One region of the Pseudomonas sp. H1_A03 genome, then DNA from elsewhere that is predicted to be linked to it. Evidence: predicted binding sites of a transcription regulator. Region 1 holds the regulator's gene; each other region holds the start of a gene.

What was found. The regulator FliA, encoded in region 1, starts transcription of late flagellar genes. The targets are predictions, from matches to a motif close to CTAAAGTTTNNNNNNNNNNNGCCGNTAA.
Region 2: AB4O35_RS25160 (methyl-accepting chemotaxis protein) is a predicted target of FliA. The motif match lies at 2,106-2,133, and genes of this name have one in related genera.
Region 3: AB4O35_RS16675 (methyl-accepting chemotaxis protein) is a predicted target of FliA. The motif match lies at 4,987-5,014, and genes of this name have one in related genera.
Region 4: flgM (flagellar biosynthesis anti-sigma factor FlgM) is a predicted target of FliA. The motif match lies at 2,659-2,686, and genes of this name have one in related genera.

Annotation. Positions count from the first base shown of each region.
Region 1 is NZ_CP162829.1:5,642,150-5,649,773, forward strand. It holds gene AB4O35_RS26055 (chemotaxis protein CheA) at 1-1,471, opposite strand, end outside; gene AB4O35_RS26060 (protein phosphatase CheZ) at 1,483-2,271, opposite strand; gene AB4O35_RS26065 (chemotaxis response regulator CheY) at 2,290-2,664, opposite strand; gene fliA (RNA polymerase sigma factor FliA) at 2,834-3,574, opposite strand; gene fleN (flagellar synthesis regulator FleN) at 3,571-4,404, opposite strand; gene flhF (flagellar biosynthesis protein FlhF) at 4,511-5,827, opposite strand; gene flhA (flagellar biosynthesis protein FlhA) at 5,840-7,624, opposite strand, start outside.
Region 2 is NZ_CP162829.1:5,431,415-5,439,038, reverse strand. It holds gene AB4O35_RS25160 (methyl-accepting chemotaxis protein) at 31-2,052, opposite strand; gene msrA (peptide-methionine (S)-S-oxide reductase MsrA) at 2,323-2,829, shown strand; gene AB4O35_RS25150 (hypothetical protein) at 2,967-3,278, opposite strand; gene AB4O35_RS25145 (acyl-CoA dehydrogenase family protein) at 3,428-4,669, opposite strand; gene AB4O35_RS25140 (ABC transporter substrate-binding protein) at 4,910-5,833, shown strand; partial or broken gene AB4O35_RS25135 (helix-turn-helix domain-containing transcriptional regulator) at 5,894-6,055, shown strand; gene gudD (glucarate dehydratase) at 6,201-7,526, opposite strand; gene AB4O35_RS25125 (MFS transporter) at 7,546-7,624, opposite strand, start outside.
Region 3 is NZ_CP162829.1:3,590,584-3,598,207, forward strand. It holds gene AB4O35_RS16645 (hypothetical protein) at 444-881, opposite strand; gene AB4O35_RS16650 (sensor histidine kinase) at 941-1,738, opposite strand; gene AB4O35_RS16655 (hypothetical protein) at 1,735-2,193, opposite strand; gene AB4O35_RS16660 (response regulator) at 2,328-3,005, opposite strand; one part of gene AB4O35_RS16665 (IS5 family transposase) at 3,132-3,481, shown strand; one part of gene AB4O35_RS16665 (IS5 family transposase) at 3,480-3,984, shown strand; gene AB4O35_RS16670 (RNA polymerase sigma factor) at 3,988-4,593, opposite strand; gene AB4O35_RS16675 (methyl-accepting chemotaxis protein) at 5,058-6,677, shown strand; gene AB4O35_RS16680 (PAS domain S-box protein) at 7,044-7,624, shown strand, end outside.
Region 4 is NZ_CP162829.1:5,981,343-5,988,966, reverse strand. It holds gene AB4O35_RS27675 (MFS transporter) at 1-882, shown strand, start outside; gene AB4O35_RS27670 (flagellar brake protein) at 942-1,691, opposite strand; gene AB4O35_RS27665 (flagella synthesis protein FlgN) at 1,788-2,258, opposite strand; gene flgM (flagellar biosynthesis anti-sigma factor FlgM) at 2,307-2,621, opposite strand; gene flgA (flagellar basal body P-ring formation chaperone FlgA) at 2,763-3,473, opposite strand; gene AB4O35_RS27650 (chemotaxis protein CheV) at 3,608-4,540, shown strand; gene cheR (protein-glutamate O-methyltransferase CheR) at 4,584-5,411, shown strand; gene flgB (flagellar basal body rod protein FlgB) at 5,714-6,121, shown strand; gene flgC (flagellar basal body rod protein FlgC) at 6,125-6,568, shown strand; gene flgD (flagellar hook assembly protein FlgD) at 6,585-7,310, shown strand; gene flgE (flagellar hook protein FlgE) at 7,342-7,624, shown strand, end outside.

The DNA.
Region 1 (7,624 bases):
TCACCTTGCCGCCACGGGACTTGCCCGAGGCTTCGCGTTCTTCCGGGGTTTCGACGCCGTGGTCGACGGCGTTGCGCACCAAGTGGACCAGCGGGTCGGCCAGGGCCTCGACAAGGTTCTTGTCGAGGTCGGTTTCTTCACCCACCAGTTCCAGGTTGATCTCTTTCTTCAACTGGCGCGCCAAGTCGCGAACCAGGCGCGGGAAGCGGCCGAAGACTTTCTTGATCGGCTGCATCCGCGTTTTCATCACGGCGGTCTGCAGGTCGGCAGTCACCACATCCAGGTTCGACACGGCCTTTTGCATGGCTTCATCGCCGCTGCTCAGGCCCAGGCGCACCAGGCGATTACGCACCAGTACCAGTTCGCCGACCATGTTCATGATGTCGTCCAGGCGTGCGGTATCAACGCGCACGGTGGTTTCGGCTTCACTGGCAGGCTTCTCGGCAACCGGTGCCGCTGCAGCACGTGCAGGCGCCGGAGCGGCGGCCGGTGCGGGCGCAGGCTTGGCGGCCGGTGCAGGGGCGGCGGCTTTGGCGGCAACCGGTGCAGCCGTGGCCACCGCAGCGGCCGGAGCAACTTCGCTGAACTTGCCCTTGCCGTGCAACTCGTCCAACAGGGATTCGAATTCGTGATCGGAAATCAACCCATCGCCTGCCGGTGCAGCAGCGGCAGGCGCTGCACTGCTGGCAGCCGCTGCAGGCGTGGCGGCGACGGCCGGCAAGGCATCGGCCGCGAAGGTGCCCTTGCCATGCAGTTGGTCGAGCAACGCTTCAAATTCGTCGTCGGTAATGTCAGTGCTGACGGGCGCGGCAGGTGCCGCGGCAGCCGCCGCCGGTGGCACGGCGTCGGCCGCGAACTGGCCTTTGCCGTGCAACTGGTCGAGCAGGGACTCGAACTCAGCGTCGGTAATGTCTTCGCTGGTCGGCGCCGCTGCCGGAGCAACGGCGGCCGGTGCTTCTGCCTCGGCCTTGACGGCACTGAGGGAGTTGAGCAGCTGTTCGAACTCGCTGTCGGTCACGTCCGGCTCGGCCTCAGCCAACGGCTCAGGCGCCGCTTCTGCTACCGGCGCAGCCGACAGGTCGGCGGGCTCCGCATAACGTGCCAGCGCAGCCAACAGTTCCGGCGTGGCCGCGGTGATCGGGGAACGTTCGCGGACTTCGCTGAACATCCCGTTGACCGCATCCAGTGCTTCGAGAATCACGTCCATCAACTCCGAATCAACGTGACGCTCACCCTTGCGCAGGATGTCGAACACGTTCTCGGCGATGTGGCAGCACTCCACCAGCTCATGGAGCTGGAGGAAGCCGGCGCCCCCTTTTACAGTGTGAAAACCGCGAAAAATTGCATTGAGCAGGTTCGCATCATCTGGTCGGCTTTCCAGCTCGACCAGCTGTTCGGACAGCTGCTCTAAAATTTCGCCGGCCTCTACAAGGAAATCCTGAAGGATTTCTTCATCGGCGCCGAAGCTCATGTGGGTGCTCCTTAGAAGCCTAAACTGGATAACAGGTCATCAACATCATCCTGACCCGATACAACGTCTTCACGTTTATCGGCATGAATCTGCGGACCTTCACCCTTGGCGAGATGTTTTTGTGGATCTTTTTCCGAGAGGATCGCTTCGCGGTCATGTTCGATACCGGCAAAACGGTCTACCTGGCCTGCCATAAGCACTAATTTGAGCAAGTTGCTTTCCACTTCGGTGACCAACTGGGTCACACGCTTGATCACCTGGCCGGTGAGGTCCTGGTAATCCTGGGCGAGCAGAATGTCGTTGAGGTTGCTGGAAACCGTGCGGTTTTCCTGCTCGCTGCGTGACAAGAACCCTTCGACCCGACGCGCCAGCTCACGAAACTCTTCAGCCCCGACTTCGCGACGCATGAAGCGGCCCCAGTCAACGCTGAGGGCCTGGGCTTCGGTGGCCATGCCATTGACCAGGGGCGTGGCATTTTCCACCAGGTCCATGGTGCGGTTGGCCGCCGCCTCAGTCAGCCTGACCACGTAGGACAGGCGTTCGGTGGCATCGGTGATTTGCGAAATTTCTTCGGCCTGGGGCATATGCGGGTCAATCTGGAAATTGACGATCGCACTGTGCAGCTCGCGCGTGAGCTTGCCCACTTCCTGATACAGGCCGCGGTCACGGGTCTGGTTGAGCTCATGGATCAACTGCACCGCGTCGCCGAACTGGCCTTTTTCAAGGCTTTCGACCAACTGGTGAGCATGCTTTTTCAGGGTCGACTCAAAGTCTCCCTGTGACGTTTCTTTATGCTCCATAGCTCCCCCGCGATGGCATTAGCCGTGGATGCGTTCGAAGATTTTTTCGATCTTCTCTTTCAAGGCCAATGCAGTGAATGGCTTGACCACGTAACCGTTAACCCCGGCTTGGGCGGCTTCGATGATCTGCTCACGCTTGGCTTCGGCGGTCACCATCAGCACAGGAAGGCTGCGCAGCTTTTCGTCAGCACGCACGTGGCGCAGCAAGTCGATACCGGTCATGCCCGGCATGTTCCAGTCTGTTACCAGAAAGTCGATGCTGCCGCTGTTGAGGATCGGAATGGCTGTGATGCCGTCATCCGCCTCGACCGTGTTAGTGAACCCAAGGTCACGCAACAGGTTTTTTATGATCCGCCGCATCGTTGAGAAGTCATCAACGATGAGGATTTTCATGTTCTTGTCCAATTCGACCTCCAAGCAGTCTTAAACGCGCCCAGCACCTGGACGCGCCATTTCATTCAACAGGCATTACACAAAAAGGACTGCCGGGGCCACCACGGGTCGAACCCGCGAAGGTCAATCACCGTCGCGGTATCGTCTGCAGTGCCCCCCACACTGCCTGTCAGCGCGCTCGCCACTCTCCCAAACGCCCCCGCAAGCGGGCTGCGCACTGGCTATGCAACTGGCTGACCCGCGATTCACTGACCCCCAGGACCTCACCGATTTCCTTGAGGTTCAGCTCTTCGTCGTAGTACAGCGCCAACACCAGCCGCTCACGCTCCGGCAAATTGGCAATCGCTTCCGCCAGCGCCCCCTGGAAGCGTTCATCTTCCAAGTCGCGCGATGGCTCCATATGAGCGCTCGCGCCGTCTTCGTGCAGCCCTTCGTGTTCGCCGTCCTGCAACAGGTCGTCGAAACTGAACAAGCGGCTGCCCAAGGTATCGTTCAAAATCCCGTAATAATCGTCGAGACTCAATTGGAGTTCGGCCGCAACTTCGTGATCTTTAGCGTCGCGACCGGTTTTTGCTTCAATTGCGCGAATTGCGTCACTGACCATGCGCGTATTGCGGTGTACCGAACGCGGCGCCCAGTCGCCTTTACGCACTTCATCGAGCATCGCGCCACGGATACGGATACCCGCATACGTCTCGAAACTCGCCCCCTTGCTCGCGTCGTATTTGGTCGACACTTCGAGCAAACCGATCATGCCGGCCTGGATCAAGTCTTCGACCTGGACGCTGGCGGGCAGGCGTGCCAGCAAGTGATAGGCAATGCGCTTGACCAAGGGCGCGTAGCGCTCGATCAACTCGCCCTGGCTGTCACGGGCAGACTTCTTGTAAGCGTTGTAGCCGTTCGCTGTCATAGCACCGGTCCTGCGCTCGTCTGATGCACCAATCGCTCGACGAAAAACTCCAGATGCCCCCGAGGGTTGGCGGGCAACGGCCAGGTATCGACCTTCTGGGCAATAGCCTTGAACGCCAATGCGCATTTGGAACGAGGGAACGCTTCGTAGACTGCACGCTGCTTTTGCACAGCCTTGCGCACACACTCGTCGTAGGGAACTGCGCCAACGTATTGTAAGGCGACATCGAGGAAGCGGTCCGTGACCTTGGTCAACTTGGCGAACAGGTTGCGCCCTTCCTGCGGGCTCTGGGCCATGTTGGCCAGGACGCGGAAGCGGTTCATGCCGTAGTCGCGGTTAAGCAGTTTGATCAGGGCGTAGGCGTCGGTGATCGAGGTGGGTTCATCGCAGACCACCAGCAAGACTTCCTGCGCGGCGCGCACGAAGCTGACCACTGACTCGCCGATCCCGGCGGCGGTGTCGATCACCAGCACGTCGAGGTTGTCGCCGATATCACTGAACGCCTGGATCAGGCCGGCATGCTGCGCTGGGCTCAGGTGCACCATGCTCTGGGTGCCAGAGGCGGCCGGCACGATGCGGATGCCACCGGGGCCCTGCAGCAGCACATCGCGCAGCTCGCAGCGGCCCTCGATCACATCGGCAAGGGTGTGTTTGGGCGTCAGCCCCAGCAGAACGTCGACGTTCGCCAGCCCCAGGTCAGCATCCAGCAGCATGACGCGACGGCCAAGCTCTGCCAGGGCCAGGGACAAATTCACTGACACGTTAGTTTTTCCGACGCCACCTTTGCCGCCGGTCACCGCGATCACCTGTACGGGATGCATGCTGCCCATTTTATTTCTTTACCTTGTCTTGCTTAGACGCAGGCTACATGGCTTGGCCGCGTGAATCGCTTGCAGACCATCGATGTAGATACATTTCATTGTGTTCATCCTGACCTCAACCCACCCGTTTTGCGGGGCTGTGGTAAAGGTCGGCGAACATATCGGCCATCGCTTCCTCGCTAGGCTCTTCTTGCATTTGCACGCTGACTGCACGGCTGACCAACTGATGACGGCGCGGCAGATGCAGATCATCCGGAATCCGCGGCCCGTCGGTCAGGTAGGCGACCGGCAATTCATGACTGATGGCCAGGCTCAGCACTTCACCCAGGCTCGCGGTTTCATCGAGCTTGGTGAGGATGCAACCGGCCAGGCCACAACGCTTGTAACTATGATACGCAGCGGTAAGAACCTGTTTCTGGCTGGTGGTTGCAAGCACCAGGTAATTCTTCGACTTGATGCCACGCCCGGCGAGGCTTTCCAGCTGCATGCGCAAGGCCGGGTCGCTGGCTTGCAGGCCGGCGGTATCGATCAGCACCACGCGCTTGCGCAGCAACGGGTCGAGGGCGTTGGCCAGGGACTGGCCCGGATCGACGTGGGTCACCGGCACATTGAGAATTCGGCCCAGGGTCTTGAGCTGTTCCTGGGCGCCAATACGGTAGCTGTCCATGCTCACCAGCGCGATATTCTGCGCGCCGTACTTGAGCACATAACGCGCCGCCAGCTTGGCCAGGGTGGTGGTCTTGCCCATGCCGGCAGGGCCGACCATGGCAATCACACCGCCCTCTTCCAGAGGTTCGATTTCCGGCGTGGTGATCATCCGCGCCAGGTGCGCCAACAACATGCGCCAGGCCTGGCGTGGCTCTTCGATTTCGGTGGTCAGGGCCAGCAGGTCGCGCGACAACGGGCCGGACAGGCCGATGCGTTGCAGGCGGCGCCACAGGTTGGCCTGTAGCGGCTTGCTGCCTTGCAACTGCGTCCAGGCCAGCGAGCCTAGCTGCACTTCGAGCAGTTCGCGCAGGCCGTTGAGTTCAAACCGCATCGAGTCGAACACACGCTGGTCGACGCCAGCAGCCGGGGCTGGTGCGGCGGGACGCGGCGGTTCTTTGAAGGTCGGCTCAACCAACGGCTCGGAAGCCGTCAGCGGCAAGCCAGCGAACAATTGGCGATTGGTGGTGGCATCGCTGTCGCCACGCATGCTCAGTTCAGCCTGGGCCGAGACAATGCGCGACGCGGTCTTGCGCAGCTCGTCTTCGAGCTCCATGTTCGGCACGCGCGGCGCCAGTGCCGAGGGGGTGTAATCCAGGGCAGCCGTCAGCTCGACACCGCCGGCAATACGACGGTTTCCGATAATCGCGGCGTCGGCGCCCAGCTCATCACGAACCAGTTTCATGGCCTGACGCATATCGGCGGCGAAAAAACGCTTAACTTGCATAACCCACTACCCTCAGCCGTTCGGCCCTACTGTCGCGACGATAGTCACTTGCTTATTGTCAGGAATTTCCTGATAAGCCAAAACGTGCAAATTCGGTACTGCCAGGCGCCCAAACCGCGACAACATCGCCCGGACCGGGCCCGCCACCAGCAGGATCACTGGTTGGCCCTGCATTTCCTGGCGCTGCGCGGCGTCGATCAACGAACGTTGCAGCTTCTCAGCCATGCTTGGCTCCAGCAGGACGCCCTCTTCCTGGCCTTGCCCTGCCTTCTGAATACTATTCAGCAAAATCTGTTCCAACCTTGGTTCCAAGGTGATCACAGGCAGCTCGGAGTCAAGCCCTACAATGCTTTGCACGATTGCGCGGGACAATCCGACGCGCACCGCAGCCACCAAGGCGGCAGTATCTTGACTCTTGGCGGCATTGTTGGCGATGGCCTCGGCGATGCTGCGAATGTCGCGCACCGGTACCTGTTCGGCCAGCAGCGCCTGCAACACCTTGAGCAATTGCGACAGCGAGAGGATGCCCGGCACCAGCTCTTCGGCGAGTTTTGGCGAGGCTTTGCCGAGCAAACCCATCAATTGCTGGACTTCCTCGTGGCCGATCAGCTCGTGGGAGTGCTTGTACAGAATCTGATTGAGGTGCGTGGCGACCACGGTGCTGGCATCCACCACCGTGTAACCGAGGGACTGCGCCTGACTGCGCTGGCTGATTTCGATCCACACCGCGTCCAGGCCAAAAGCCGGATCTTTGGCGGTGATGCCGTTGAGGCTGCCGAACACCTGCCCTGGGTTGATCGCCAGCTCGCGGTCCGGGTAAATCTCGGCTTCGGCCAGGATCACGCCCATCAAGGTCAAGCGGTAGGCGCTCGGCGCCAGGTCGAGGTTGTCGCGGATATGCACGGTAGGCATCAGAAAGCCCAAGTCCTGCGACAACTTCTTGCGCACACCCTTGATCCGCGCGAGCAATTGGCCGCCCTGGTTGCGGTCCACCAGCGGAATCAGGCGGTAGCCCACTTCCAGGCCGATCATGTCGATCGGCGTCACGTCATCCCAGCCCAACTCCTTGGTTTCCTGGGCGCGGGCCGGGGATGGCAGCAGCTCCTGCTGACGCGCAACGTCCTGCAAGGCCTGCACCTTGACCGCATTTTGTTTTTTCCAGAACAGGTACGCACCACCACCGGCAAGGGCCGCCATGCTCAGGAACGAGACGTGGGGCATGCCCGGCACGATACCCATGATCGCCATGATGCCCGCCGCCACGGCCAGCGCCTTGGGCGATGCAAACATCTGCCGGCTGATCTGCTTACCCATGTCTTCGGAGCCCGAAGCACGGGTCACCATGATCGCTGCCGCTGTGGATAACAACAGTGATGGCAATTGCGCCACTAAACCGTCACCGATGGTCAACAAGGCGTAAACCTTGCCCGCATCGCCAAAGGTCATGCCGTGCTGGAAGATGCCGACCGCGATGCCGCCGATGAGGTTGATGAACAGGATCAGCAAGCCAGCGATGGCGTCACCGCGCACGAATTTGCTGGCACCGTCCATGGAGCCGTAGAACTCGGCCTCTTGGGCCACTTCCAGGCGACGGGATTTGGCTTGGTTCTGGTCGATCAGGCCGGCGTTGAGGTCGGCGTCGATGGCCATCTGTTTGCCGGGCATGGCGTCGAGGGTAAAGCGTGCGCTCACCTCGGAAATCCGCCCGGCACCCTTGGTCACCACCACGAAGTTGATGATCATCAGGATCGCAAACACCACGATACCGACCACGTAGTTACCGCCAATCACCACCTC
Region 2 (7,624 bases), 210 kb from region 1:
CCTCAGGCACCCGCGCCTCCCCGTTAAAGCCTACGCGTGCGTAAGCCCCGTCAACGTATCCGCAATGGTCTTCGTGCGTTGCGCTGTCCCCTCAGTCGCACGGCTTGACGCCTCCAGTGCATCGAGCATTTCGCGCAGCGCGCCCACCCCAGTGGACTGGTCCTCAATCTGCTGGGCAACACGCTGGATCTCGCTCGACAGCAGATCGATATCCACACCAATCTCCGCCGCATTCTTACGCGTGATCTCTGCCAGTTTGCGCACTTCGTCCGCCACCACTGCAAAGCCCCGGCCCAGGTCGCCCGCGCGCGCCGCCTCGATGGCGGCGTTGAGCGCCAGCAGGTTGGTCTGCCCGGCGATTTGCTGGATCACCTGCACAATCGACTGGATACGCAAACTTGAACCCGCCAGGGTGCGTGCGCCTTCCACTGCGACATCTGCCTGGTTCGACAGCCCCTCCACCGTCGCTCCAGCCTGGGCAGACACGCTGTTCTGCCGATCAATGGTGCCCACCAAATCATCCATCGACGCATGCAACTCACCCGAGTAATGCTTGAGCTGCGAAGCAATGTCCTCCTGCTGCCGCTCGGCTTGCGCCAACACTTGGCCCAAGTCTGCCAGGCCTTCGAACACCGGCAGGATATTGCGGTCCAGCCCACGGGTATTCAGGGTGTCGGTAAAGTCTTTGTTCTTGAACGCGTTAATCTGCTTGACCACCACATGGTTCAATCCCGCCAGTTTCTTCACCTGCCGGCGCAGGAAAAACGCCTTGAACTCGCCGTAATGGGCGATGAAATTGTCGACGTACTCGTCATTGAAACTGGCGCCTTTGGCCACCCGAAAGAAGAAAATCGCCGTCAGCGTCTGGTTCAGGTTCAGCCCCAGGATTTCACCAAAGGTCGAAAACCCCGCCAGCGGCACATCCCCAAACGTGCCGGCCATGCTGCCCAGTTCGGCGCCGTTGTTCAGCCGGCGCAAAATGCAGTCATTTAGGATACCCGCCACCGGCTGGCCACCCTTGCCGCGCAAAAATTGCTCGTAGTCCAAACGCGTTGCCTCACGCAACGGCGTACGCCGCACCATCACCAACTCTTCACCGGGCGCCACGTCGCAAAACAGCTGCACGATCTGCTGCTCATAGTCGATGCGCGCGATGGAGCGCACGAACAATTCACTGCCCACGCGGATGGCAAACGAGTAGTCCGCCAGTTTCGATTCCAGCGCCTGGGGCGTGCAGTTGAACGCATCGCACAGCGCTTGCACCATGCTCTTGATGTTGCCGCTGCTGTCGATCACCTGGTCAATCGTGCGGTCCTCTACCGACGCGGTCAGCACGCTGAAGGTCAAATCCGCCGGCTTGAAATTCTGGCTCTTGAACACGCCAAACCGCACCTGGGCTGCCGTCTTCAGGAACACAATCTGCGCATGGTTCTGATAACTGCGCTGGCCGTCGTGGATCAGCGTCTTCTGGAAGTCCGACTTGCCCCCGGCCGACCCGCCCACGAATAAACACGGAAAACGCCCGGACTCATACAGTGCCTCCATGAAAAACGACTCCGACGCCGACAGCCCGTCGAACACCACGTAAGCCAAGGTATCGCGATGATCGATCTGCGTACGCACCTGCACCCGCTTGATATTGCTCACCAACTTGGCAATCCGCTCCTGCATCCCCAGGCGCTTGCCGCCACTGCGAATGTCCTCACACTCCAACGGCACCATCACCACCTCGGCGCAAGCGATCACGCTGTCGTCGAACAGCTGCAACACAATCCGGTCCCAGCGTTCGCCAGTGGCGCAGTAGAGCGAATTGGCTGCGTTGCACAACTCGCCGGACGTGGTGCACAGGCTGATGGTGCTTTGGGGAAAGCGCCGTTTGAGCTTGGCGGCGATTGGGTCGATGTCCAGGTGCGGGGAGATGAAGCCGGTGATGAGCGTAGGGTTGATGCGCAGGGTGGCTAAGGACGGCTCCAGTTCGCTGGCTGTGCAGGTGAGCGTGGTGGTGCCTTGACGGGCGGGCCGGGCTTTTTTGAGAAGGGCGAGTGGGTTCATGGTGGGGGCTCGATCGGGAGGGGGCGCAGGGTGTAGGCATGCGGTTAGTAAGGTTATCGGCGGGTGGGGGGAGGACAGGAGGGGAGGTTGGGGGGATGCGACGGATGGCCGCACTTGGCAGTGAGAACTATGTGAAGCCGCGGGTCCTGCAATTAGTGCGTGACCTTAGAGAGTAGTGGTTTAAATCCGGGACAATCTGCCGCTCAACCTTGGTATTGGTCAATACAACCCCATAACTACCCTGTATCCATTGAACACAAGGGGCAGACCATGACCAACCAAACCGAAACCGCCATCCTCGCCGGCGGCTGCTTCTGGGGCATGCAAGACCTGCTCCGACGCTATCCCGGCGTGCTGCACACCCGTGTCGGCTATACCGGCGGTGATGTGCCGAATGCTACTTATCGCAACCACGGTAACCACGCCGAAGCGATTGAGATCGTCTTTGACCCGGCTGTAATCACTTACCGGCAGATTCTTGAGTTCTTTTTCCAGATACATGACCCGAGCACGCCTAATCGGCAGGGGAATGACCTTGGGCCCAGCTATCGTTCGGCGATTTATTACCTGAGCGAACAGCAAAGGGACATTGCCGAAGATACGGCAGCAGACGTTGATGCTTCTAAGTTATGGCCGGGGCGTGTGGTGACTGAAATTGAGCCGGCGGGGCCATTTTGGGAGGCGGAGCCTGAGCATCAGGATTATCTGGAGCGGATACCGAATGGGTATACCTGCCACTTCGTGCGGCCGAATTGGAAGCTGCCGAAGCGGGGTTGAGAGGGGGCGGCAGAGGAAGATGATTAGGCCTTAAATCGCGTGGTCGTGATTCATCTCCCAGTGAAATTATTGACTGTTCCTTGCGTCTCACGCCAGCAGTGCTGGCGCGATGCTTTCACCTGTAGATAAACGACGAATCACTTGCGGTAATGGCGTCGAAACTCGGTTTTGCCGTCATACAGGCGCTTGCAGGCTTTTCTGGACAGAATGGCGCAGGGAGTCAGCACGGCTGCAAATACGCACCACAACAGCGTGGCGTTGGTAAACAGATGGTCGTGGGCCAGCTTGGTGACATACCAGCTTGCCCCGACTGAGAGCACGATAAAAAAGATCACGCTTGCGAGAGGGGTGCCGTAGGAGATTTCTGCATGGCAGCCGCGACATACGCGGGCGCCCCATGGGACGTTGTTCATGCAGTGCGGGCAGGTGATGGTGCTGTTCGTTGACACAGGTTCATTCCTTTGAGGTTGTTCAAGGGGGCGCATTCTACGGTAAACCCTCCTGTACTACAGCCTCTCGGATTTGCGTTTGTGCCTGGAGGACTGCTGCGCAGTCCCAGCGGGAGCAAGCTCCCTCGCCACAGGCTTGGTGACCGTTGCTATCCCTTTGCTACGCCTACACGCCATTGCGCAGGTGGCAGGATTCCATTGACCAGGTAATTGCCCACAATCCGCGACTTGTACACGCGCGGGTTGTGGTTTGCCAGGGTTCGCGCGTTGCGCCACAGGCGGTCCAGCGCCTTGTTGCTGGCGGTGGCACTGGCGCCCAGGGCATCGAACAGTGCGGTGGTTGCTGCCAGCGTCGCATCCACCACCGGGTTCACGGCCAGGCACACTTCCAGCTCCGCCAATGCGACGTGCGGGTCGTCATCGTGCAACGGCTGATCGTGGGCGATCACGTACTGCGCCGTGTGCTCCAGGCGCTGCGCGGCCTGCTGGGCGATGGCTCGCGCGGCGTAGGCCTGGCTGGCGACTTCGCCGATCACTTGCAGCAGTTGCACATCCTGGCCTGCCGTGTCGGCATTGCCGGTGGTGAAGGTTCGGGCGCGTCTGCTCAGCTCTTCGGCGCCACTGAGGGCCGCGCGGCGGGCGATGCCGGCGAGGGTGCTGAGGTGGTAGAGCTGGAAGAACGATTGCCCATGGCCAAAACGCTGTTGAGTGGGGCGCACATCGTCGTCCACCACGGGCGCGTTATCGAAGAGGCAGGTGCCGCTGGCGGTGAGGCGTTGGCCGAAGCCGTTCCAGTCGTCGACGATCTGCACGCCGGGGGCTTTCAGGTCGACGACCACGCTGTAGATCGTGCCGTCTTCGCCGGTGGCGATGGTGTTGATCAAGTCGCTGTAGAGCGCGCCGGTGGTGTAGAACTTTTTGCCGGTGATGCGCAACGCGCCTGCTTCGTCACGGTGTAGGCGGGTTTCGAAATCACCGCGCGTCTGGTTGCCGACTTCGGTGCTGCCCGGGGACAGCAGGGCGCCCTGGCCGAGGCGGTCCAGCCATTTGGCGCGCCAGTCGTGGTCCTTGGCGCTGAGCACGTCTTCGCAAAAACCGAAGTGCCCGCGCAGGGCTTGTGTGATGTTGGAGTCGGCGGCGGATAATTCCGTGAGCAGCGCCAGCAGCTCGACCAGCGTTGCATCCTGGCCGCCATAGCTGGCTGGCAGGCGCCAGCGCGGCAAGCCCAATGCGTTCAGTTGCTGGATCACTGTGGCGAGGCTGCCGCGGGTCTGATCAGCCACGGCTGCCTGGGCGAGAATCTGCGCGAAGAGCGGCCGAAACGGCGCGACCAGTTGTTCGTAGCGGGCAGTGGGCGGTGTGCCCCAGATATTCAAAGCGGGAATTGGCATGCAATGGACCTTGCTGAAAGTGGTTCAGGTGCTGGGGTCCAGTGGTCTGGTGACGTCACCCTAACCCAAGGGTGGCGAAGTTTTTAATACGAAAATTAGCTAGCGAGCTGTGAGACGGTTCTATCGATAGTGCCCAACAGTATTAAGCGTCGGGCTTTTATTGCGATAGTTTCTACGGCAAACGACCAGACTGCATGCCCACAGATGGTTCAACAGCCATCTATTCCTGTGGGATTTCTTATGATCAACCGTCGCACACTGCTGTCCTTGCTGGGCTTGGCCTCTCTTGCATGTTATGGCCAATCGGCAGGGGCAGCCGGACCGCTGACCCTCACCGTGGGCGACCAGTTCTTCTCCAACCGCATCGTGCTGGAGTTGTCGGGCGAGCTGAAAGACTTGCCCTACACCATCGATTTCAAGCGCTTCAATACCGGCTCCCCGGTGGCCTCTGCCGTGGCGAGTGGCGCGCTGGATGTAGGCATCGTCGGCGATACCCCGGTGATCAGCCTGGCCGCCAATGGCGCGCCGGTCAAAGTGGTCGCCAGCACCCAGACCAGCCTCGACGGCGTGGGCATCGTGGCGCGCAAGGGGATTAAGTCGGTGGCCGACCTTAAAGGCAAGACCGTCGCTATCTGGAATGGTTCGTGGAGCCAACAACTGGCGTACAAGGCGCTGGATGAGGCGGGTGTGCCGCGCAGCAGCGTCAACTTCAAGTACCTGTTGCCGGCAGAGGCGAGCCTGGCGCTGACCCAGGGTGACATCGACGCCTTCGGTACCTGGGAACCCTACGTGTCGTTGCAGGAAAAAGAGGGCAGCACCTTGATCCGCAATGCCAAGGGCCTGATGAGCGCGCCGACCTACATCGTGGCGTACGAGCCGGCCCTGGCGCAAAAAAGCGCGATCATCAAAGACTTCATTGCGCGCCTCACCCGCGCTCGGGCGTGGAGCAGCACGCACGTTGATGAGTACGCCGAGGCGTGGTCCAAGGCCAACCAGTCGGCGCCGGACATCGCCAAAGTGTGGTTCAAGCGCGATGCGATCCAGGTGCTGCCGATCTCGCCGACGATCGTCAGCGAGGCCCAGGCCACGGCGGATTTTTTGGTGGATGCGCAGATGTTGAAGCAGCGGTATGACGTGGCGCCGTTGTTTGATCGGGTGCTTTAAAACGCGGAGTGCCGAGTCTGGAGTAGGTGTCCCCAGCCTTCCTGAAACAAAGAATCCGTAGAGGCGGCGGGGGTTAATCGCGAGAGTCTTTACAAAACGCTGAAGGGCGGATCAAAAACGCGCTATGAGACGATTCAGAAGCTGATGATGGCGTTAGGGGTTGAGCTGACTGTGCAGCCGATTGCGATCCAAAAAACACCGGCAGTCGTCCGCAAACCTTAGTACGAAAACGCGCACTTAAGCACGAAGCAGTTCGAGTGTGGGAGCTGGCTTGCCTGCGATCGCGGTGGATCAGCTAAAGGTGTACCGGCTGACAGTCCGCCATCGCAGGCAAGCCAGCTCCTACAGTTGTTTGCGTGTTTTTGCCTTACCGCACCAGGCACGGCTGCTTGTTGTTGAAGCGCCATCCCGGAATCAGGAATTGCATCGCCACGCTGTCATCCCGGGCCCCGAGGCCCATGCCTTCGTACACGTCATGGGCCTTGGCCACGGCGTCCATATCGATCTCCACACCCAGGCCTGGCTTGCTCGGCACTTTCACGTAGCCGCCTTCGATTTTCAGTGGCGCCTTGGTCAGGCGTTGACCGTCCTGCCAGATCCAGTGGGTGTCGATGGCGGTAATGTCGCCCGGCGCGGCGGCGGCGACCTGGGTGAACATCGCCAGGGAAATATCGAAGTGGTTGTTGGAGTGCGAGCCCCAAGTCAGGCCCCATTCATGGCACATTTGCGCGACGCGTACTGAGCCCTGCATTGTCCAGAAGTGTGGATCGGCAAGAGGAATATCGACGGATTGCAGCTGGATGGCGTGGCCCATTTCGCGCCAGTCGGTGGCGATCATATTCGTGGCGGTTTTCAGCCCGGTGGCCCGACGGAATTCGGCCATGACTTCGCGGCCCGAGTAGCCGTTTTCGGCACCGCAGGGGTCTTCGGCATAGGCGAGCACGTGGTGCTGGTCGCGGCACAGGCGGATGGCTTCTTTCAATGACCAGGCGCCATTTGGGTCGAGGGTGATGCGGGCATCCGGGAAGCGTTCGGCCAGGGCGGTGACGGCTTCGATTTCGGCATCGCCACTGAGCACGCCGCCTTTGAGCTTGAAGTCGTTGAAGCCGTATTTGGCTTTGGCGGCTTCAGCGAGGCGCACTACGGCGTCGGCCGTCAGGGCTTTTTCGTGGCGCAGGCGGAACCATTCATCGTCGCTGTCGGCCTCGTTGCGGTAAGCGAGGTTGGTAGCGCTGCGGTCGCCGACGTAGAACAGGTAACCGAGCATTTTCACGGCATCGCGCTGCTGCCCTTCGCCGAGCAAGGCGGCCACCGGGACGTCGAGGAATTGACCCAGCAGGTCGAGCAGCGCGGCTTCCATGGCGGTGACGGCGTGGATCGTAATGCGCAGGTCAAACGTCTGCTGGCCGCGCCCGGCAGCGTCGCGGGAAGCAAAGGTGCTGCGCATCTGGTTGAGCACGCGCTGGTACTGGCCAATGGGTTGGCCGATCACCAGGCTGCGGGCGTCTTCCAGGGTTTCGCGGATGCGCTCGCCACCGGGTACTTCGCCCACGCCGGTGTTGCCGGAGCTGTCTTTGAGAATGACGATATTGCGCGTGAAGTAAGGCCCATGGGCGCCGCTGAGGTTGAGCAGCATGCTGTCGTGGCCGGCGACGGGGATGACCTGGAAGTGGGTAATGACGGGAGTGTTCATGGCAAGTTCCTGAATGGGCTCAAAGAGGTTTGCTGAGGGCGGCGCCCGTAGGCACAGTTGGCGCCAGCACGGCGGAGGGCGACGTCTTGGCAAAAAAC
Region 3 (7,624 bases), 2.1 Mb from region 1:
TGATGACGGATTGCCGCTGTTGCGGACGGGACGCTTACCCGGTCAGCTCGCGAATTACCCAGAGCCAATGATCGTTTACGTCACAACAGCCCGGGTCAGCTAAATATCAGCAACTGGATCAATCTCGCTCCAGCGCCAACAATGGTCTTTCAGCATGGCCACGCCTACCGACACTTGGCCAATCGGTCACCATTATTCAGAGCATATTGCGATCAAGCTTTACGGCTCCGTCCGATACCCTGAAGCATTCAAACACCCAACTATAGAATGCTACCTACATTTAGGCCCACTACTCCTAAGCGACAAGTCGGCTCCTCGCTGCATCGACTCTATGCAGGCGACTGGCAAACGGCTCATTGCATATGTCGCCGTTGACCTATAAAAGCAGATTGAACGATTATGCGGGATTTTTCCAATAGTACTTGGAGTACTCACGGCATGAACTAGAGTTCGTTAGCGCAATTTATATCGCCGTCAGCCCAGCGCTTGATATCACTTATCTTCGGCGATCTAGCACCGACACTCAAGATGCTCTTTGTTGTGTACAACCTGACCTGTGCTTTGTTCGCATCATGTCTTTCTATTTCAATTAGGGCGTTGTTAATCAACAGTCCTTCCGAAAGGAGCTTTTGATTGATCTCACCTTCACTGCGCTCATCACTAAACTCGCTTAATACGATGACCGGTTTTCCTGTATATGTCTCATGTTCCAGGCATTGTCTTGCCATTAGTCTTAAGTTTCGATAAGTATCGGAGGGCGTCTTCTCGCTAGTGAAGCTGCCGTCATAAGATGAATGACTACTTTTTAATTCGCTGACGGTTATAGCGCACCCGCTGATTGAGATAGAAAAGAATAGTATAGGCAAGGATAAATATTTCAATTTCAACTCCATTGTTCTGGTATGGGCCCTCCGCCGGGCAGGCATCAAATCATGCTTTTTCAGTCGGAATTGTGTTTTGGAAAATCAACAGTCGCCAGGAGTCCACCCTCTGCAGATGTACTTAGCCATACGTTGCTGTTGTGTTGCAGTGCAACCGCTTTGACTATTGCGAGCCCCAGTCCGCTGCCGCTTTGCATTTGATTGGGTTCGCGAAAAAACCTATCGAAGACTCGCGCCCTTAATTCAAATGGAATGCCAGGGCCTGCATCTGAGACACGTAGCTGAGTAGATTTATCAAGTGATCGCACATCTACCTCAACGCGTCCGCCCTCAGGGCTGTACTTCACGGCATTTTCAATTAAGTTATCAATCAGCGACATAAGGCGTTCCCTGATGCCATTGATCCAGCTTTCACCATCAGAGTAGAATTCAAGTTCAATCCTACGCTCAGCCGCTAGGGGGGCCAGCGCAGCCATTTGCTCTTGTATGAGGGTCGTCAGCGGCACAGCCTCCATAACAGTGTCGATGCTTGCTTCGCTATGCATCAGCAGCAATAACTGATTGACGAGACGCGCAGCACGGCTATTGCTGCGAATAATCCCTGCAAGCAGCTCCTGTTGATTAGTGCTGCTTACATAGGACTGCAAAGCCTCAACATTGATTCGCATTGCAGCCAGGGGAGTACGCAGCTCATGAGCGGCATCTGCAATGAAAACCCGTTCCCTCTCAGAACTTGCTCGCACTCTGGCAAGAAATAGATTAGTCGCGTCCACCATTTGGCGAAGCTCTATCTGCTTTGGTCCTTCTTTTAAGGGGGAGAGATCTTCTAAAGTTCGCAAAGAAATACCATTTATCACCTTGCTCCAAGGGCGCATTGCAATACGGACTGATAGCCATGCGGGAAAAAAAGAAAAGGAATGCACACCAGCAGCGGCAATATGTAGTATCCACGAGAGTTCAGGTATATGAAGAAGTTCCAGCCTCCGGCAGGGGTAATAAGTGTTACCTCCGCGTCGGAGTTCCCTGATTTGAGAGTACGGCTATTCCAGCTGCGCCCCTCACTCTGAATGCTCTGAATTTCTCCATACCTGCTATTTGTTACTCCTGTCGGAGCACCATCAGATGAATAAATTATCTTTCTATTCTTACGAACAATGAGGCTGATTGACAGTTTGGGATCTTCACCTCCGCCATAACCTTCCTGCAATGCTTCGCTGAACTTTTCCAGCACAGTAGTGAGGTCCTGCGGGCGATCATCCATGCGCTTAACTAATGTAAGAATGGTTTCGTAAGTATTGCTACCCGTGAGCATAGAGGGGCTTCGCAAGTTCTCCCACAAGATGTAGGTCAGAAAAAGACACCAAAGCAGTGTAAGTAGTAGCATCTGGGCGAGTATAATTCGTCTTACAAGCGTTGGAGTTTTCAAGTTGAGCCAAAAATTTCGCATCAACCAATCCCTTTCTGAATTGTAGCGGTATCAATGACATACCCCACACCCCGCACCGTTCGCACATAGCCTTCGCCAATTTTGCGACGCAAATTTCCCATATGCACATCCAGCGGATTACTCATATTTTCTTTCGCGCCGAATAGCCTTTCCTCCAGAAAACGTCGTGTAAGCACGCGGTCAGCGCGCATCATTAAAATTTCAAGCAGGGCGTATTCACTTGCCGTTAAATCAACATTACGTCCACTAACTGTCACGCGACGAGTCGGCATATGAAGAAATAATCCTCGAATTTCTATCACCTCATTTTGAAAACCGTAACTGCGTCGGGCCAGTGCTCTCACCCTAGCCAACAACTCGGCGAGAACAAATGGTTTTACCAGATAGTCGTCTGCACCCGCATCGAGCCCACACAGGCGATCTTGCAGAGTGCCTCTTGCAGTCAGGATGATGACGGGGATCCCCCTGAACTGCTGACGTAAGCATGCTACCAGGCTCATGCCGTCACCGTCGGGCAGTCCGAGGTCGAGTAGCACAAGTTCTGGTACGCAGACATCGAGCTGATGCAACGCATCTACTTTTCGGCGAACCCATATGACATCTAACCCTTGATCTGCAAGTGCGATACGAACGCCATTGCCGAGATCCAGGTCGTCTTCGATTAGGAGAATTTTCACAATAGTTACGTTATCAAAAGTGAATGAAGAACGTCTGAAGAAAAAATATATTAGGAAATCTATTAGGATTTGTCTGAAAAGTCTCTTTGACTAAAATGATGCCCTCTGATTGCCAAGAGGGCCGTCATGACAGGCCGCTATGAAATTTCATCTGAGCGTTGGGCGATGATCGAAGCCATCGTTTCTCCTCCTCAACACATGGGGCGGCCAAGGCGCGATGACCGCCAGATGCTTAACGGAATCTTCTGGATTTTGTGCTCTGGTGCCAAATGGCGAGATCTTCCAGAGCGCTTTGGGCCTTGGAAGACCGTTTACCAGCGTTTCCGACAATGGCGTGACAACGGCACTTTTGAGCAGGTTCTGCGCCATTTACACCTTCGTTTGTGCGAAGATGGCTTTATCGATCTGAATACCTGGATGGTCGATTCGACATCGATTCGAGCTACCCGAGCGGCCAGCGGTGCTGGAAAAAAGGGGCCCGCAAGAACCGCAACACCACTGCCTAGGCCGTAGCCGAGGCGGATTGACCACCAAAATACATCTCGCCTGCGACAGCCATGGCTTCCCCCTGGCTGTCATGTTGTCGCCCGGTCAAGAAGCCGACTCGCGCTATTTCATGCCGCTACTGGAACAGATCAGCCTGCCAGGCAGCAAGGGTCGTCCGCGTAAGCGTTGCCGATGTGTACTGGCGGACAAGGGCTATGACAGCCAGATACTGCGTCAGTACTGTGACCGCTACGGCATGCAGCCGATCATTCCCTTGCGCAAGATGCATCGCAAGCCTCGACCAGGCCTGCCTCGACTGTTCGACAGGCCACAATATAAAAAGCGCAACGTGATCGAACGGCTGTTCAGTTGGCTCAAAGAAAAACGTCGGCTCTGTACGCGATACGAAAAACTGGCGAGCAGCTTCAAAGCCATGGTTACACTGGCCTGTATCGAGAAATGCTTGCGGGCTGACTTTTCAGACAAACCCTAATGCTCACATATCAAGAGCGGACTGGTACTTCGCTATTGCAGAAAAAACCTTTAAACGAGCTCGGTGCAATAGCACTCTTACGTTAGTCAGCGATATCCCAAGAAGCGTAGAAATTTCGTTTAGATCCAACCCAGAGCGCTCCCTCAATATCAATACGCTTCTCTGCAATTCCGGTAGAGTCTCGAGAGCAATGTTGATGCGAGCATATAGCTCGGATTCGCTCAGAAGTGCTTCAGGGCTATCTTCATGCGATATCACGGAAGGAGTGTAGGAATAATCACCTACGACTAAAACGCCTCCTCCCTCAATCCACGAGGTACATGGAATACAATTCGACTCACTTCGCCGAGCTTTATATCGGCACTTCGCCGTATTGGACGTGACGGCCATCATCCAGGTTCTTAAGCTAGATCGTCTCTGAAATTTGCCTATGCCTTTCACAATCGCAAGCCATGCCTCTTGCACTACGTCATCTGCATGGTGCCGCCCCACGATTCCATAAGCTATGGCCTTCATGGCTCCCTGATGCGTGCACACCAAATCACGATATGCGTCTTGTTCTCCGCGCAATAGGCGGTCCAAAAAATGAGCGTCATCCTTGGCGTTCATGGCAGTACCTAACTGTGGTCGTATCATGATCGTAGCTGTCCTTGGCAGAGATGACGGTTCGGATCATGAAATGCCTAACCACTCATCGCACTGCATCGCTTGATAATCTCGGATACTCATCGCACTCGAGCCCTCAAGAGCACATACGGATCAACCCATTCACTAGATGCACAGCGAAGATAATTAAATGTGGAAGGAGTGAAGCGCCGCTACTTTTCAAGACGCATGCGGCTGGCAGCTTCTGGCCGATCTCTGCCTAAGTCCACCGTCAGCTTTGGGTCGTGTAGCGACGGTATCCCTCCCGCCGCCAGCATAGGTAGAAACCGGCCAAAAGCAGCTGCTCATAGGTGTCTAGGAAACTAGGGACCATTCACTTCACCTTTCGACGACTTGCTTCAAGTTTTCAGCTTTGGGTCGATAGCCTTTTGAGCATCTCAACAATCATTGGAAAGCAGGAACGTCGTATGCGCGTCAGAAACCTCAATTTAGCTCCACGAGCTGCCCTGTTTTTCGCTTCAATCATAGTTCTTGTTTTTGTACTCGGCGTATTCGCAGTCCTGCAAATGGGCAAGCTTAGGGATGCCGAAAAAGACGTTGAGCTCAATTGGATGGCCAGTATCCGACAAACGGCTTTGATGGACAAAGCGACACTTCGCCTGAGGCTCGAAACCCAGCGAGCCATTGCCGATCCTCAGTCCATTCAAAAGAACATTGAAAGCTTCGCCGGCTATCGCAAGGCTTTCACCGATGCGGTGGCAAACTATGATCCTCTGATAGCGAGTGATAAAGAGCGCTCGTTTTACACACCGGTAAAAAACAGCGCCGATGCATATTCCAAACAACTAGATATTCTCGAACCTTTGATGAGGCAAGGTGAGATCGCCACAGCGGTCAATCTGGTGAGTACAGGCATTCGCCCGCTCACGAATACAATGGAGCAGCAAATTAAAGACTTGACCAACTTTAACAACGAAGGCGCAGCGCAGGCAGGGCAAACCGCGACCGATCTCTATAGCCATGGTTTTTGGCTTGTTATCGGACTTATAACGGGCGTGGTCATTTTGACGGCAGGGTTGGCTTTTGTGCTCACGAAAAGTATTACCTCTCCGATTAACGATGCCCTGTCTGTGGCAGAGCGTATCGCGGCTAGTGATCTCTCCAAGGAGATATTGGTCAGTGGTACTGATGAGGCTGGGAGACTGTTGAAAGCTCTGGCGCAGATGCAGGCAAACCTGCGTGCCACAATTATGCAGATATCCGATTCTTCCACCCAGTTGGCCTCAGCTTCGGAGGAGATGACAGTGGTTACTGAAGAGTCAAGCCGGGGCCTTGTTTCCCAGAACGATGAAGTCAATCAGGCTGCAACAGCGGTCACAGAAATGAGTGCGGCAGTTGATGAGGTCGCTCGCAACGCGGAGTCAGCTTCCGAAGAGTCAAAGCGTACCCAGGGTTACACTGAGGTAGGTTTGGCGCGGGTGGCTCAGACGTTAAAGTCAATTCAAAAGCTGAACGGTAACGTCGAAAACACAAGCCAACAGATTCAAGGGTTGTCAGATCGTGCCCAAAGCATCACTAAAGTTGTCGAGGTGATTCGGGCAATTGCAGAGCAAACCAACCTGTTGGCGTTAAACGCCGCTATCGAGGCCGCGCGAGCTGGCGAGCAAGGTCGTGGATTTGCAGTGGTCGCTGATGAAGTAAGGGCATTAGCCCACCGCACCCAAGTGTCGACTCAGGAAATTGAGCAGATGATTGCTGCTATTCAGAGTGATTCTGACCTAGCCGTGAAGGCGATGAATACAAGCAGAGACCTGGCCACCGAATCTCTTGGTGTTGCCCAAGAGGCCAGTACCTCACTGGATCAAATATCAACGGGCATTATTCAAATTAACGAACGCAACCTAATGATCGCGACAGCCTCTGAAGAGCAATCTCACGTCGCTAGGGAAGTTGATCGAAACCTGGTCAGCATTCGTGAACTTGCAACACAGAGTGCTGCTGGAGCCGCCCAAACAGCGAGTGCGTGTGGTGAGATGTCAAAGCTAGCGGTGAACCTGAATCAGTTAGTTAACCGATTTGTTGTGTGACAAAGGCTTTTTGGGGGCGCTGATGGCTAGCTTCAGACTAGCCACTCAATGACCGCCTAATTGATGCAATCGTCGCAACACCAGGCAGTTCCTATAAACCGAACTTCCGCTTTTGGCCGACTACTGCACTTTGTAACGGGCAGCCATCGGCCATTTCCGGACATTGGAGAAACTCAGGTGTGCGAGTATTAAGTAAGCGTCCGGAAACTCACTCTCCGAACGGTGAGTAGCAGTGGGAAGTTGCTAGCTGGCCCAGTTTTTGTTGCTGGCGCTTGCTGCAGCGTATGCCTACACTCCAAAAACCTATAATACCAGTGCAGAACGGCGGACAAGCTCGTGCAAGGGCGTTCACAAGGATATGTGGAGTTGGATAGTGAGCAATTACCTACCAGCAGGAGCATTTTTAAAACAGAGCCGCGCTTGGGAGCGTTGCTTGCACTGGTAAGCTTGTTGGTGTTGGGCATGCCATGCGTGGAAGCACGTACGCTGTCCCAGATTCGGGAAAGCGGCGTCCTGCGCATATGCGTGGCTGGCTCAAGCGCTTCTTTCTACCGGACTAACGCGGAGGCGTTCGCGCGGTCACTCGGTTTACGCCCACAGGTAACGGAACTGCCGAGTTTCGATGCGCAGTTTCACGACGATCGGGGCGAGACCGTACGCGAGGCAAGCTACGACCCGAAGCTACTCGCCGAAGGCCGCTGTGATCTTTATCCAAATGACTTGCAGATCGTCCCTTGGCGCGAAACGAAGATGTTGCTCGTGCCCTATTACCGGGTACGCAACCTGGTCATCGCCCATCGCTCCAACCAGTCCCTTGGCAACGAGGTGTCTGATCTGCTCGGTCTGACGGCGGCAGTGCAGAAGGGTACGGGCTACGAGCAGTGGATCGATGAAGCCAACCGCGGTCCTCTATCCAGTCAGCCGGTCAGAATCGTCTATGCGCCAAC
Region 4 (7,624 bases), 340 kb from region 1:
GCCCTGTGCCTGGTGCCGGTGGCCATGACCCGGCGTATTCACCCGGCAGCGCTGCATCCGGCGCCGATGGAGCCGCGCTTCTTTATCAAGCGCGTGCCGCAGTCACTGAGTACTGTGCTGGGGGCGGGCTTGATTGTCGGTTCTTTCTACGGTCTGGCGCCGCTCTATGCGTCGCAGCAAGGGCTCAGCACCGAGCAGGTCGGCTTGTTCATGGGTAGCTGCATTTTTGCCGGCTTGCTGGTGCAATGGCCGCTGGGCTGGTTGTCGGATCGGTATGACCGAGCACTGCTGATCCGCTGTTTTGCCTTGTGCCTCGCGGTGGCGGCATTGCCGCTGGCGATCATGACCAAAGTCCCGCTGGAAGTGCTGTTTGTCGCCGGGTTCCTGTGCTCGCTGGTGCAGTTTTGCCTGTACCCGTTGGCCGTGGCGTTTTCCAACGACCATGTCGAAGGCGATCGTCGGGTCTCCCTGACAGCGATGCTGCTGGTGACCTACGGTGTCGGCGCCAGCATCGGGCCGTTGTTGGCGGGCGTGGTGATGAAGCTCTTTGGCAGCCAGATGCTGTACGCGTTCTTCAGCCTGTGCGCGGTGATCCTGGTGTGGCGTATCCGGCCGAAAGCCGTGACCAACCTGCACCAAGTGGAAGATGCGCCACTGCATCACGTGGCAATGCCTGACAGTATGTCCAGTTCACCGCTGGTCGCTGCCCTGGACCCGCGGGTTGATGAGCAGGTGGTGCAAGAGCAGATGCAAAACACCGTTCCCGACCCGGAGCCGGAAATCGAGCCGCAACCACCGACGGATGAGCCGCCCTTTGAGGGGCCGCCGGAGCCGCTGGGGCCCGAAGAGCATCCGCATGACTTGAGCAGGGCGCGCCCCTGAAAGCAAAAACGGGCAGATCCCTCAAGGATCTGCCCGTTTTTTATTGCGGTTGTCAGGGTTTAAAAATCGTCGTCTTTGTCGAAACGCCGTGCTTCACGTTGGAGCTGGTAGACAAAACGCTCGACCTGACGCTGCACCAAACCACTCATGTTGTGGAAGCGCACGCCGGCGAAGGTGGTGTTGATCCTTTCTTCGAAATGCAGATGACGCAGTTCGACCGAGGTGGTCATGCTGCCAAAGGGCAGGGCCGCGATAAACCGGTCGTAGACCTGGCCCAGTTGCAGGCGCTCGGAAATGTCGCCTTCAAAACGCAGTTTGCAGCCGGTAGCGGAAATATCCAGCAACTTGCCGTTGACCGGCGCTTGGAGTTTCTCGCCGCCCAATTCAATGTTGACCAATTGCGCCAGCTTCAACGCGGCGCGAAAGGCATTGCGCCGTTGATGGTAGACCACCTCGTCCGGTAGGCCGCCGGTGTAAATACGGTGGCCGTCCTTTTCGGTTACGGTCAGCGTACCGTTGCTTTCCCAGGCGACGCGCACACCGTCATGGAAGCCTTCAATGCGGAAGGGTTCGCCATTCTCGAGGTGGCGTTCGCCGTCGCGGGGGATCATTTCATCCAGGGCGAGGGTACCGCCGTCCCGATTGACGTCCACCAAGTAGCTCTGGAAGCGTTGGCTGCGTTCATGGAAGGTAATGATCAGCGGGTCATGGCTTTCTTGCAGCATCCGCAAGGTGCCGGCGATTTCCAGAGGGGTGGTGAGGACCTTGGGTGGCTGCGGGGCATCTTCCGCATTAAGGGCGTTGAACACGGTTCTTCCATCTCCAGACAAAATACGACTACACGCAAGAGCAGGCATTCTGCCAGTATGTGGCGCGCCTTGGATAGGCCGCGCTGTAAACGGGCGTCAGGCTTGGCTGCGGGTGCTTGGCTTGACCAGGCGCGAGGTAGAACCTTGCGCGTTATATAGCGCCGGAGGCTCACCGCCGTGAAGTATACGCAACTGGTTCGCGGTCGTAGCTTGCTGAAGCTGGATCGACTGACCGTTGAGCAGGTTGGCTTCCTGGCACAGGGAGAGCAATTGATTGAGTTCTTTGCTCTGGGCCAGTAATTGGTCGCCGACCGAGGAGTGGCTGGCCAACTGCGCCAGGCCGTCCTGGTCGGCGGGCAGGCCCAGGCTGATGAGGATCTGGCTGCGTTTTTTGCCGTGCTGTTCCAGCAGGACAATCAACGACTGCTTGCGCGCCAGAATTTCTTCCAGCAGGGGCATATCGCGGCCGTAGAGGGCCAGGGATTCCTCCCTGAGCAGCTCGAGCAGCTGTTGCGTCGGCGCTAGATCATCAATGATCAGCTGTAGCAGATTTTCGTCGTGATGCATGGCTGGCCTTGGGTTTTAAGCGTCCAAAAGCCCGGCGCAGGCCTTTGCCTAGCGCTCGGCTTCGAAGTTAAGCAGCTTGCTGGCTACACGGTTGCTGTCGACTTTATAGCTGCCATCGGCGATTGCCTGTTTCAATTCAGCCACACGGGCTTTATTGACCACCGGTTGATCGCGCAGCGAGTCAGTGACCTTCTGCAACTGTTGAGCCTCATTGCTCAGGTGTACGGATTCCCCGCTCTGGCTGGCGCTGGCCTGTTCTGCCTTGGCAGGCAGTGGCTGGGCCTTGGCTTCCACGCTTTCCTTGGAACGCGTAGTGCCTGCCGTTGATGGGGCGTTATTCAAACGACTGAAATCGATGACCATGATAAAAAAACCTCTGGGTATTTGGACGCTTGCCATGTTTTCGGCAATACCCGGATTAACTTTAGGCGCGAATGACAATAAATCTCCGCACGGAACATCTCGTGCACAGTGTAGAAAAACCCAGCGTCCACTACCAGCAATCTATAAAGCGACCTCGACTTGCCCCGGCGCCGTTACCCTGGCCTTGATGACCCGGTTGGAATTGAGGTTCTTGACGCGTATCTGTTCGCTCATACCGCCGTTGGACAAGGCTTCCCCCGGCATTTTTACCTGCAGTGCACCACTGCTGGCGGAAATGACCACCTGATCGCCCTTGCGAATCACCTCTGCCTGCTCAAGATGCACCAGTGTGATCACCTGGTCAGTGACCACTGGTCGGGTCAATTTCTGCCCGACGGCCTGATCGAGGGATGTCAGGTAGCCCTGACTGATCATGCTGATGTCGCGCTCGCGCAACACAACGTCTTCGAAACCGATGATGCCGGTGCGTTTGAGTGGGCGGGCCACCACCACCACATCGCGAAACAACTTGACCTGGGCCGGCACGAACACGGTCCAGGGCGAGGCGCCGTCGCAGCGAACCTTGACCGTCACGCGGCCAATGGGCTGTGCCGGGCTTTCCAGGGTGGCTGTCAATTCCTTGTCGCACATTGGCATGCGCAAACGCGGGTCCAACTGGTTGACCTGGATTTCATAACGCCCTGGCGTCTGTGTGGTCGCCAGATAATCTTCTACAGTGAACTCAAGAAAGCCTTGAGTGACGCCGATAAGTAGATCAGGCAGGGTGACGTTATCTGCGCGGGCTGTGGCGCTCAGACCCAAGGCGAGTATCGCCAGCGGTGTGCAGAACAATCTGCAAAGCCGTGTAGGGGGGCGCGTCGGGAAACCGTCGTTTTAATATCCATAATCAATAAATAGCAAAGCTCGTGCCGTTTAGCGTTGGGTGCGCGTCGCACCCTCAAAGGTTTTAGCGTAGGAGTCTGGGCATGGCAGGAGTAATGGATTCAGTAAACCAGCGCACACAGCTGGTAGGGCAGAATCGCCTGGAGTTGTTGCTTTTTCGCCTGGATGGCAAACAGCTGTATGGCATCAACGTGTTCAAGGTGCGGGAAGTGCTGCAATGCCCCAAGCTGACGATCATGCCCAAGTCCAGCCCGGTGGTATGTGGCGTTGCCAATATCCGGGGTGCGACGATCCCGATTCTTGATCTGGCCCTGGCCACCGGTTCTGCAGGTTTGCAGGACCGCCAGAATCCATTTGTGATCATCACCGAGTACAACACCAAGACCCAGGGTTTCCTGGTGCGCTCGGTGGAACGTATCGTCAACATGAACTGGGAAGAGATCCATCCGCCGCCCAAGGGCACGGGTCGCGATCACTACCTCACGGCAGTGACGCGGGTGGATAACCAGTTGGTCGAAATCATCGACGTGGAAAAAATCCTCGCCGAAGTGGCACCCACCTCGGAGTCGATTTCCGTGGGTGTGGTGGACGCTGAAACTGCGCACAAGGCAGTCTCCCTGCGCGTGTTGACGGTGGACGACTCTTCTGTGGCCCGTAAACAGGTGACCCGTTGCCTGCAAACCGTCGGCGTGGAAGTGGTGGCCCTCAACGATGGTCGCCAGGCGTTGGATTACCTGCGCAAGCTGGTGGACGAGGGCAAGAAGCCGGAAGAAGAATTCTTGATGATGATCTCCGACATCGAGATGCCGGAAATGGACGGCTACACCCTCACGGCGGAGATACGCAACGATCCACGCATGCAAAAATTACATATCATCCTGCATACTTCGTTGTCGGGTGTATTCAACCAGGCGATGGTCAAGAAGGTCGGTGCCGATGACTTCCTGGCCAAATTCCGCCCCGATGACCTGGCATCCCGGGTCGTCGAGCGGATCAAAGCAGCAGATCACGGCTAGGGGCTTTTTCCCTGGCGGTCACACGATTTAAGAGGCGGTATCAGTGTCTACGGGTAATTTGGATTTTGAACAGTTCCGGGTCTTCCTGGAAAAGGCCTGTGGCATATTGCTCGGTGAAAACAAGCAGTATCTGGTATCCAGCCGTCTCAACAAACTGATGGAGCAGCAGGGCATCAAGTCGTTGGGTGAGCTGGTCCAGCGCATCCAGGGCCAGCCGCGCAGCGGGCTCAAGGAAATGGTGGTCGATGCCATGACCACCAACGAAACCCTGTGGTTTCGCGACACCTACCCCTTTGAAGTGCTCAAGAGCAAAGTGCTGCCGGAGGCCATCAAGGCCAGCCCGGGCCAGCGCCTGCGCATCTGGTCGGCGGCGTGCTCCTCGGGGCAGGAGCCGTACTCGATCTCGATGTCCATCGATGAGTTCGAGCGGACCAATATGGGCCAATTGAAGGCCGGTGCTCAAATCGTGGCCACCGACCTGTCCGGCACCATGCTCACCAACTGCAAGACCGGCGAGTACGACAGCCTGGCGCTGGGCCGTGGCCTGTCCCCGGAGCGCCTGCAACGTTTCTTCGACCCGAAAGGGGCGGGACGTTGGGCGATCAAAGCGCCGATCAAGAACCGTGTGGAGTTTCGCTCGTTCAACCTGCTCGACAGCTACGCCAGCCTGGGCAAGTTCGACATGGTGTTCTGCCGCAACGTGTTGATCTACTTCTCCGCTGAAGTGAAGAAGGACATCCTGCTACGCATCCACGGCACGCTCAAGCGGGGCGGCTATTTGTTCCTCGGTGCATCCGAAGCGCTGAACGGTTTGCCGGATCATTACCAGATGGTGCAGTGCAGCCCTGGGATCATTTACCAGGCTAAATAGTACGCAAATCTAAATGTGGGAGCGGGTTTGCTCGCGAATGCGGTGGATCAGTCATAGATAAGTTGACTGACCCACCGCATTCGCGAGCAAACCCGCTCCCATTTTTTTTGCGGCAATTTCCCCAACAGCGGCAACTCTCCATTGCCGCTTTACTGGCGCCACGCGGAAACCTCTTGCCGCTTTTCTGGCATTGCCGCCGGCAACCGCCCCGCAAACCCTTGATATACGGGCCTCCGCAAGATTGGCATGCACCTTGCTATAACCCTGTTAACGAAAAGCAGGTCAGCCTAAAGGTTTCCGCCATGAGCATCAGCTTCGATAAAGCGCTCGGTATCCACGAACAAGCCCTGGGCTTCCGCGCCCAGCGTGCTGAAGTCCTGGCCAACAACATTGCCAACGCCGACACCCCGAACTACAAGGCTCGGGATCTGGACTTCTCCGCCGTGCTCGCCGCACAGCAGGACAAGACCAAAAACGGCACCTTCGCCTTGAACATGACCAACAGCCGTCATATTGAAGCGCAAGGCCTGAGCAATGGTGACGAGTCGTTGCTGTATCGCACACCGATGCAGCCGTCGATCGACCAGAACACCGTCGACGCCCAGCTTGAGCAATCGGCCTATGCCGAGAACTCGGTGAACTTTCAAGCCAGCTTCACCCTGCTTAACAGCAAATTCAAAGGGCTGATGTCAGCCCTGCGCGGAGAGTAAGCCATGTCCCTGTCCAGTGTTTTCAATATTGCCGGCAGTGGCATGAGCGCGCAGACCACGCGTTTGAACACCGTCGCCAGTAACATCGCCAACGCCGAGACCGTGTCTTCGAGCATTGACCAGACCTACCGTGCCCGTCACCCGGTGTTCGCCACCATGTTCCAGGGTGGCCAGGCTGGCGGCAGCGATTCGCTGTTCCAGGACCAGGGTAATGCCGGTTCTGGCGTGCAGGTGCTTGGTGTGGTCGAAGACCAGAGCAACCTTGAAGCCCGCTACGAACCCAACCATCCCGCCGCGAACGAAAAGGGTTATGTCTACTACCCCAACGTCAACGTGGTTGAGGAAATGGCCGACATGATTTCCGCCAGCCGTTCGTTCCAGACCAATGCGGAAATGATGAACACCGCCAAAACCATGATGCAGAAGGTCCTGACCCTGGGTCAGTGATAAGGGGCGCCAAATAATGGCCATCGTTGATACGAGTAACAACACGGCAGTCCAGGACCTTTTCAACTCCAAGGTCAAGACCGCGACCGACACCAGCAGCGTCAATAGTGCCTCCAAGGCAGCGACGGGCAGCCAGTCGCTGGGCAAGGACGCGTTCCTGCAACTGCTCGTGACCCAACTGAAAAACCAGAACCCGCTGTCGCCGCAAGACAACGGTGCGTTCGTGGCCCAGTTGGCGCAGTTCAGCAGCCTGGAAGGCATCAACACCCTGAACGACTCGGTGAACAACATCTCGAGCAACTTCAGCTCGTCGCAAGCGTTGCAGGCGTCGTCGCTGGTAGGGCGTTCGATCATCACCCAGACCGACAAGGCTCTGGTGGACACCAGCAAGAGCATGACCGGTTCGGTAGCCGTGACTGCGGCGACAGGCAACGTCGCCATCAAGATCACCGACAAAGACGGCAACGTGGTGCGCACCATTGATATGGGCGCCCAGAGTGCAGGCAACTCCGACTTTATCTGGGATGGCAAGAACGACAACGGTGAGGTCGCCCCAGCGGGCACTTACACCTTCGCGGCCACCACCAAGAATGACAAGGGCGACGCGGTTGCCTTGGCAACTTCGCTGCCGGCAACGGTAACCAGCGTGACGTTGAGCAAGACCGGCGGCGAAATGCTGCTGAACCTTGCAGGCGGCATGGGCAGCGTCAAGCTGTCGCAAATCCAGACTATCGGTACATAGAGCCGGCTAAATACGGCAGAGGGAGAGAAACATGTCTTTTAATATCGGCCTTAGCGGCCTCTATGCGGCCAACAAACAACTGGACGTGACCGGCAACAACATCGCCAACGTCGCGACCACTGGCTTCAAGTCGTCCCGTGCGGAGTTTGCGGACATCTACGCCGCCTCCAAACTGGGCACCGGCCAGAACAGCATCGGCAACGGTGTGAACCTGGCGGCTGTGTCCCAGCAGTTCACCCAGGGTGACGTCAACAACAGCGGCGGCGTGCTGGACATGGCGATCCAGGGCGGTGGCTTCTTCGTTCAGAAGGGCA